Regions from separate parts of the Sphingomonas sp. CL5.1 genome, predicted to be linked through region 2. Evidence: riboswitches for the same ligand, from Rfam matches in the RefSeq annotation. Region 2 holds a riboswitch; the other holds the start of a gene.
The links. A riboswitch is a leader RNA that binds a small molecule or an ion and turns the genes downstream of it on or off. The one in region 2 is predicted to bind glycine.
Positions count from the first base shown of each region.

Region 1: linked by a shared signal. The riboswitch ahead of gcvT (glycine cleavage system aminomethyltransferase GcvT) and the one ahead of F9288_RS01430 (D-amino acid dehydrogenase) in region 2 are both predicted to bind glycine.

Region 1 is NZ_CP050137.1:4,280,551-4,285,053, forward strand. Features, by position in the region: gene F9288_RS20460 (class I SAM-dependent methyltransferase) at 1-200, opposite strand, end outside; gene gcvH (glycine cleavage system protein GcvH) at 208-579, opposite strand; gene gcvT (glycine cleavage system aminomethyltransferase GcvT) at 581-1,723, opposite strand; glycine riboswitch at 1,888-1,998, opposite strand; gene F9288_RS20475 (PQQ-dependent sugar dehydrogenase) at 2,080-3,315, opposite strand; gene rimP (ribosome maturation protein RimP) at 3,489-4,025, shown strand; gene nusA (transcription termination factor NusA) at 4,025-4,503, shown strand, end outside.
Region 2 is NZ_CP050137.1:301,750-306,252, forward strand. Features, by position in the region: gene pcaG (protocatechuate 3,4-dioxygenase subunit alpha) at 1-458, opposite strand, end outside; gene pcaH (protocatechuate 3,4-dioxygenase subunit beta) at 451-1,164, opposite strand; gene F9288_RS01420 (3-oxoacid CoA-transferase subunit B) at 1,161-1,820, opposite strand; gene F9288_RS01425 (CoA transferase subunit A) at 1,820-2,530, opposite strand; glycine riboswitch at 2,685-2,769, shown strand; gene F9288_RS01430 (D-amino acid dehydrogenase) at 2,877-4,109, shown strand; gene F9288_RS01435 (heme-binding protein) at 4,146-4,503, shown strand, end outside.

The DNA.
Region 1 (4,503 bases), 460 kb from region 2:
GAGGCATCGACCCCGACCACTTCCGCGCCGGTCGCGGCGATGGCCGCCGTCAGCACGCCATCACCACAGCCGACGTCGAGAATCCGCTCCCCCGCGCGCGACGCGAGCAGCGCGACCACCGGCTGCCCCAGCGCCGGCACGAACGCGGCGTTGGCGGCATAGGCCGCGGGGCTCCAGTCGGAGGTGGGGGAAAGGGTCATCGCCGGATCACAGCTTGGCGACGAACGCCTCATAGGCGCTTTCGTCCATCAGCCCGTCCAGCTCGGACGGGTCGGACAAGGTGATCTTGAAGAACCAGCCCTCGCCTTCCGGGTCGGTGTTGACCAGGCCCGGCTCGTCGGCCAGCGCCGGATTGCCCTCGATCACCGTGCCGGAGACGGGCGCATAGACGTCGCTCGCCGCCTTCACGCTCTCGACGACCGCCGCGTCGTCGTTCTTCGACAGCGCCTTGCCTTCCTCCGGCACCTCGACGAACACGATATCGCCGAGCTGGCCTTGCGCATAGTCGGTGATGCCGACGGTGCCGACCTCGCCGTCGACGTCGATCCACTCATGGTCTTCGCTGAAATAACGGCTCATCTCACTTCACTCCTCGGAAGTAACGGTGGGGAACGAAAGGCATCGGCATCACGGTCGCATTGTGGACCTTGCCGCGCTGGGTGAGCTGGATATGCGTGCCGGGCGCGGCGAGCGCGGGCGGCACATAGGCCATCGCGATCGGCGCGCCGACCGTGGGCGCGAAGCCCCCGGACGTGACCTTGCCCACGTCGCTGCCGTCGGCATCGAGCACCGACGCGCCCTCGCGCACCGGCTGGCGCCCCTCGACCAGCAGGCCGACGCGCTTCGCCGCCGGGCCGTTCTCGCGCTCCAGCAGGATGCGCTCGGCGCCGGGGAAGTCGCCCGCCTCGCGGCGGCGCTTGAACAGGGCGAAGCCGAGATCGGCCATCACCGGCGTCGTCTCGGGCGACAGGTCGTGGCCGTAGAGCGGCAGCCCCGCCTCCAGCCGCAGTGAATCGCGCGCGCCCAAACCGATCGGCCTGACCTCCGGCTGCGCCACCAGCGCATCGGCCAGCGCCTCGGCGGCGTCGGCCGGCACCGAAATCTCGAACCCGTCCTCGCCGGTATAGCCGGAGCGGCTGATCCACAGGCCATGCCCCTGCCATTCGAACGGCGCGGCCTGCATGAACACCAGGGCATCGACGCCGGGAACGATGCGCGCCAGCGCATCGACCGCCTTCGGCCCCTGCACCGCCAGCAGCGCGTGATCGTCCATCAGGTTGAGCGTCACCTCGTCGGGCAGATGCTCGATGATATGGCCGATGTCGTCATATTTGGTCGCGCCGTTGACGACCATGTAGATGCGGTCGTCCGCCTGCCGCGTCAGCATCAGGTCGTCGAGGATGCCGCCCGCCGCGTCGAGCAGCAGCGAATAGCGCGCTCGATTGAAGGCGAGGCCGGCGATATCGGCCGGCATCAGCGCCTCCAGCGCCGCGACCACGCCTTCGCCGGTGAAGGTGAGCTGGCCCATGTGGCTCACGTCGAACAGGCCGGCGGATTCGCGCGTCCACAGATGCTCGGCCATGATGCCTTCATACTGGACGGGCATGTGATAGCCGGCGAACTCGACCATGCGGCCGCCCTTCGCGCGATGCCATGCATCGAGCGGCAGCGTCTGGATCGGCGGTTCCTCGAAATCGTCGTCGCGGCGGGTGGTGTCGTTCACGGGGCTTCTTCCGGCAGAAAGGGCGATGAACGCGGGAACGCTCCCCGCGGTCGATCCGTTCACCCCCTCTGTCACGGAACCTGAGAGCTTCACGCCGCGCGCCGCGCGGGGCTTACCCCTTCGGTGAGGCGGGCTGAAAGCGCGCCTGCTTTCCAGAGTATCGTTTGGCCCGCGCGGTCCTTCTGCCTGAGAGATTCCGGGGCGGTTGCTCCTTCGGCGGCCTCTTGCCCGATCCTCGAAGGAAGGGTTCGGAGGCTCTCTCCCGCGCGTGCCTTGCCGGTTGCCCGGGTCACGATGCGCGCAAGGCTGTGACCGCGCGGACGCGGAGAGTCAATCGCGTTTCGGCGACCGCCCGCTCATTTCCGCGAAAGGCGGAACAGCCGTCCCTCGGCACCGCGTCCGCCATCCTCCACCAGCCAGATCGCGCCGTCCGCCGCCTGCGCCAGCCCGCGCACGCGGAAACCCATGTTCCACTGGTTGGCGGGCGTCGCTTTCGCCCCGTTCAGCGTAACCCGCACCAGCGTCTTGCCGGACATGCCCGCGATCATCAGCGAGCCTTTATATTGCGGGAACATCGCGCCGGAATAGACGATCAGCCCGCCAGGCGAGATCGTCGGCGACCACCACAATTCCGGCGCGGCGAATTCCGGCTTCGAGGGATGATCGGGGATCGGCGCGCCGGAATAATTGTCGCCGTTCGACACGATCGGCCAGCCGTAGTTGCGGCCGGGCCGGAGCAGGTTCAGCTCGTCGCCGCCCTTCGGCCCCATCTCCACTTCCCACAAGCGTCCGTCCGGCGTGAAGGCGAGACCGTAGGGATTGCGGTGCCCGAGCGTCCAGGTCTGCGCGCGGACGCCGCCGGCCTTATATTGCGGGTTACCCGGCCACGCCGCCCCGTCGAGCGTCAGGCGCAGGATCTTGCCGAGCGCCTGTTCCGGGTCCTGCGCCGGCATGAAGCGCTGACGCTCGCCGGAGGAGAGGAACAGCGACTTGCCGTCCGGCGCGAAGGCGATCGCCCCGCCGAACTGCCCGCCGGGACCGTCCGATCCGGCGCGCCAGATGACGCGCTGGCCGGTGAGCGCCGCGCCGTCGAACACCGCTTTCATCAGCGCGAGGCTCGCGCCGCCATTGGGGCGCGGCTCGGAATAGCTGAGGTAGATCGCGTGGCTTGTCGCATAGTCCGGCGCGAGCACGACGCCGAGCAAGCCGCCCTGGCTGCTGAGTTGCACCGCCGGCACGCCCGTCACATTGGTGACCTTCCCGTCCGCCGCGCGCAGCTTGAGGTGCCCCGGCTTCTCGGTGACGAGCGCGGCCCCGCCGGGCAGCATCGCGAGCGCCACTGGCTGATCGAACCGGCCGATCTCGGTGACGGTGAAGGGTGGCGGCGTGAGCGCGAGATTCGCGTGGCCGGTGGTCGCGGGGACGTTCCTGATCGACGGCTCGGCGGGCGAATCCTTCGGCACCGGATTGTTCGCGCCGGCCGGCTGCGGCCCCTGCGGCCCCTGCTCCGCCGCCGACGGATTGGCGGGCTGCTGCGCCGAGCAGGCCGTGCCGACCAGCAGGGCCAGGGCGAGGGAATGGCGGCGAATCATGGAGCTCTCCCGTCGATCATCGTCACGTCGCTTAACACAATAACGCCCGCGCGGTTGCCAGCTTGCGCCGCGTGCGCGTTCGTCATATATCGCCCTCGCTTTCTCTACATCGCGAGATGAAGAGGCTGCGGGGTTCGCCCTCGCGGCGGCAACAACGCATATCTGGAGCATCCATGGCGGATATCGCCGCACTGACCCGATTGATCGAGCCCGAGGCGACCGCGCTGGGCTTCGAGCTCGTGCGCGTGCGGCTGTTTGGCAAGGGCGACGAGCGCACGTTGCAGGTGATGGCCGAGCGCCCCGACACGCGCCAGCTCACCATCGAAGATTGCGCCGAGCTGTCGCGCCGCCTGTCCGACATGCTCGACGAGACCGATCCGATCGAGGACGCCTATCGGCTGGAAGTCTCCTCCCCCGGCATCGACCGGCCGCTGACCCGGCTCAGGGATTTCGCCGACTGGGCGGGGCATGAGGCGCGGATCGTGCTCGATGCGCCGATCGACGGTCAGAAGCAGTTCAAGGGCGAGCTTTCCGGCGTGGAAGGCGAGACGATCGTCATCGTCCAGCAGAAAAGCGGCACGGTCGCCCGCGTCCCGTTCAGCGGCGTGGTGGACGCGAAGCTGGTGCTGACCGACAAGCTCATCAAGGCAACCGTCCCGCTCTCCGCCGAGGGCGCGGAAGAAGAAATCGAAGCAGAGGAAACCAACTAATGGCCACCGGCGTCACCGCCAACCGGGCGGAGCTGATCGCGATCGCGAATTCTGTCGCCAGCGAGAAGATGATCGACAAGGCGATCGTCATCGAGGCGATGGAGGATGCGATCCAGCGCGCGGCGCGCACCCGCTACGGCCAGGAGATGGACATCCGCGCCAAGCTCGATCCGAACAACGGCGACCTCAGGCTGTGGCGCGTCGTCGAGGTGGTCGAGCAGGTCGACGACATCTACAAGCAGGTCGACGTGAAGGGCGCGCAGAAGCTGAAGGAAGGCGCCGTGGTCGGCGACTTCCTGGTCGATCCGCTGCCCCCGATCGAGTTCGGCCGCATCCAGGCGCAGGCCGCCAAGCAGACGATCTTCCAGAAGGTCCGCGACGCCGAGCGCGAGCGGCAATATGAGGAGTTCAAGGATCGCGCCGGGGAGATCATCACCGGCGTCGTCAAGCGCGTCGAGTTCGGCCATGTCGTCGTCGA
Region 2 (4,503 bases):
GGTCCGGGCACGCGGCCCGGGAAAACAGTGCGGAAGCGATACACGCCGGATTCGTCGGTAGCGCATCGGCCGAACCCTATGAACTCCGGATCGAGTGGAATTTCGGCTCGCTTATCCGCCCCTCCGGAATATCTTCCCGACGCGTTGGCTTGCCAACTTTCTACCAATGCGTCTGAAATCGGGTCGCCATTTCCGTCGAGAATCTGGCCAGCAATGTCTATCACATCCCCTCTGGGAGCGCCCGTTCGCGTCGGGCGATTCAGAACATAGTGATCATCCGCGAAGAGCTCCGGTCGGGCTCCCAGATCTGACAGTCCCACCAAGTCAGCGCCGCCTTTCCAAGGCAGACCGTAGTGGAAGAAGGGGCCTACAGTCTGCCAAGGAGTTTGACCGAATAATCGAGGATCCTGGTTATCGAACCGCGCAGACGCTTTACGCTTTTCCAAGTCGTTATCCATTGGCAGTACCCTCGAAGGGCGTCTGCATTGCCCCCTTCAGCACGATGTCAAAACGGTATCCGAGCGCCCAGTTGGCGATGGTCGTGTCGATATCAAACCGGCAGATGAGGCGATTGCGATACGGCATCGGAACCGCATTCGCGATCGGATCGATCTCGATCAATGGATCGTCAGGAAAGTAGATTTGGGTGACGAGACGAGTGGCGAAGGCGGGGCCAAGCAACGACAGGTGAATATGAGCCGGGCGCCATGCATTGTGATGGTTACCCCAAGGGTAAGCTCCGGGCCGGATGGTCGTGAAGGAATACCAGCCCTGATCATCGGTAATCACCCGACCAGCTCCGGTGAAGTTCGGATCGAGCGGCGCGTCCCAATTATCGTTGCGATGGATATACCGCCCGGCCGCGTTCGCCTGCCAGATTTCGACGATGGTGTTTGGTACCGGACGACCACTGTCATCCAGCACCCTGCCAGAGATGCGGATGCGCTGGCCATGGGGAGCAGATCCATGTTGCGACGTTAGGTCTACCTCGGCTTGACCCATAAGAGCGCTCCAGCAACCGCTGGGGCCGCTCACCTCAGTCAAAGTCTGCGGAGCGTTGACCAAGGGGTGACGCGGACTACGCAATCCGGTCGAGCGATACTCTGGGTAGAGGAGTGGTGGCAAGCCCGCGTCGTCAGGCGCATATGCGATGTCCGTTGTCACAGGCAATTCTCCCGGAGCTTGCCCAGAAAGAGAGGGGCATTCGTCTTGGAAGCGATTTCCTCGACGCAGACGGATGGTGCCATGTCGAGCAGCGCAAGCACTCCGGCTTGCGGGTCTAACTCCATCACCCCGAGGTCCGTAATGATCAGATCAACCACCGACCTGCCGGTCAGGGGCAGAGTACATTTCTGGACGATCTTGGGCGCGCCATCCTTGGACGTATGATCCATGACGACCACCACCCGCTTGACGCCTGCAACCAGATCCATCGCTCCTCCGATCCCCTTCACCATCTTGCCCGGAATGGTCCAGTTGGCGAGGTCGCCATTCGACGCGACTTGCATGCCTCCCAGGATGGCCATGTCGATGTGCCCGCCCCTGATCATGGCGAAGCTGTCGGCAGACGAGAAAAAACTCGAAGTCGGCAGCGTGGTGACTGTCTCCTTGCCGGCATTGATCAAGTCTGCATCAGCTTCATCAGCGAACGGGTAAGGGCCCACTCCGAGCATGCCATTTTCGCTTTGCAGCGTGACGGTCACGTTTTCGGGGACATGGTTGGCAACCAGCGTAGGGATGCCGATTCCGAGATTTACGTAAAATCCGTCCTTGAGTTCTCGAGCAGCGCGCGCTGCCATCTGATCGCGCGACCAAGCCATCATGCAGGCTCCCGAGCGCGAATCGTCAGCTTTTCGATCTTCTTCTCGAGGCCCGTCGCTCGAACAATCCGATCGACGTAAATGCCGGGCGTATGCACTTCATCCGGGTCGATGGCGCCAGCTGGCACGATCTCCTCGACCTCGGCGACCGTCACCCGTCCGGCTGTCGCCATGATCGGGTTGAAATTCCGCGCTGTCTTTCGAAAAACCAGATTGCCTTCGGGATCAGACCGCCAAGCCTTGACTATCGAAAGATCAGCTTTCAGCCAGCGCTCTCGAATATATTCATCGCCGTCGAAAGTTTCGACAGGCTTGTCTTGCGCGACGACGGTTCCTACCCCGGTCCGGGTATAGAATGCCGCAATGCCGGCGCCGCCGGCGCGAATGCGCTCGGCTAACGTACCTTGCGGATTCAGCTCAAGTTCGATGTCACCATCCAGGAACTGCCGCTCAAAAAGACGATTGTCGCCAATATACGATGCGATCATGCGACTGATCTGCCTGCTTTGCAGCAGCTGCCACAGACCAAAGCCTTCTGCGCCCGCGTTGTTCGAAATCACTGTAAGCCCTCGGGTACCGCTTCGATAAAGCTCCGCGATAAGGTTCTCCGGGTTTCCGCAAAGGCCAAAGCCACCCGACATGATCGACATTCCGTCGAACAGCAAACCCTCAAGCGCTTCGGACGCGCTGCCTCGAATTTTTGAAAGCATTATAAGCCTCGGAACTGTTCGGAATTTTCCTTCGAACCTTATCCTTCGCATCGGCATGGAGCTGCTGCTTTTGACGATATGTGAAGGACGTTTGCGGTTTCGTCATTCTCGGTCGTCCGAATTGACTTGAGCGCACATTTCCAGGCAGGCCAGACTTGCCATTGCGGGAGAGACCGTTCGCCGGCGCCGAAGGAGCAACCGCCCCGGAAACTCTCAGGCAAAAGGACCGCAGGGCATCAAGATATCTGGAGAGTGGCGCCCGCCTGGGTGCCCGCCGACGGGATAGCGATCTCAGGCACAGCGGACAGATGGGGCGCATCCACCACCTTTTGGGGAGCGGCTCCCAGTGGCACGTATTAGCATCATCGGCGCCGGCATTACCGGCGTAACAACCGCCTACAGCTTGGCTGTCCGCGGTCATGAAGTCACCGTCTACGATCGTCGCCGCTATCCGGCGATGGTCACCTCATTTGCCAACGGTGGCCAGCTCTCCGCAAGCAATGCCGAAGTCTGGAACAGCTGGGCCACCATCGCAAAGGGTATGAGATGGCTCTTGAAAAATGACGCGCCGTTGTTGCTGAACCTCAAGCCCGGCCTTCACAAATACGGGTGGCTCGCCGAGTTTTGCGGCAATATCTTTCGGCACGAAAGAAACACGATCGCGACCGTTCGTCTCGCACTCGACGCGCGAAGGCATATGTTCACCATTGCGGAAGCAGAGGGCATCGATTTCGATCTGAAGCGATGCGGAATCCTTCATCTCTACCACAATGAACAGGAGTTTCGTGCTGCCGAAGTGGGCAACGCCCTCCTCCTCAAGGGCGGGCTCGAAAGGCACGCAGTGTCAGCTGGAGAAATGCGCGCGATCGAGCCGAGCCTGCAAGGCGCTCTTCACGCCGGATTCTTCACCCCGGGGGACGCCACGGGCGACATCCACAAGTTCACACGCGGGCTCGCAGATGCGTGTGCACGCCGAGGCGTGATTTTCAAGTTTGGAGCTGCTGTCCGGCGAGTGGAGATACAGAACCGGATTTGTACCATCAGCTTGACCGATGACGAGAGTGGTCGGCCGATCGCCTCTCAGACAGCTGATGCCATCGTTGTCTGCGCAGGGGTTGAAAGCCGAGAAATCGCCAGAAAGCTCGGCGAGAAAGTAAACATTTATCCGGTGAAGGGCTATTCCATCACTGTAAACTTGAGAGACGAGCAGAGCCGAACAGCTGCACCGAGTGTCAGCCTGCTCGACGACGCTGCGAAGATCGTCACAAGCCGCCTCGGTCCAGATCGATTCCGGGTGGCCGGCACCGCAGAGTTCAATGGGTTCAACCTAGATATTCGCGCTGACCGGATCCGCCCGTTGCTGCGCTGGTCGGAACGCCTGTTCCCCAAAATGGATACTGACAGCGTCACCCCATGGGCAGGCCTGCGCCCCATGACGCCCGATATGCTGCCTGTTGTCAGGCCGGGGAGAGTGCGTGGCGTCTACTACAACACCGGCCACGGCCATCTTGGCTGGACGCTTTCCGCTGCAACTGCCGAGATGATCGCCATGCGCCTGGACAGCGACTTCGCCGCGTAGCTTCGATCCACATTATTCATCAGAAGGATTTCGAGAATGATCCTAAGCTTGAAGCAAGCCCAGAATATTGCACTTCGCACTCTCAAGGCCGGTGCCGAAAAAGGACTGAAGCCGCTATGCGTAGCCGTGCTCGATCCGGGAGGTCATACAATAGTCCTGCACCGAGCGGACGGCGCGTCGCATCTTCGACCAGCAATTGCTATCGCGAAGGCGGCCGGCGCCTTGAATCTCGGCGTCTCTTCCCGCTCGATCGCGGCGATCGCGGCCGAACGACCGACATTTTTCAACTCGCTCGTAGGCATAGCGCCTCTCGGTATGGTGCCGGCCGCCGGAGGAGTGATCGTGGTTGACAGCGACGGCCAGACACTGGGTGCCGTCGGCGTTACCGGCGACA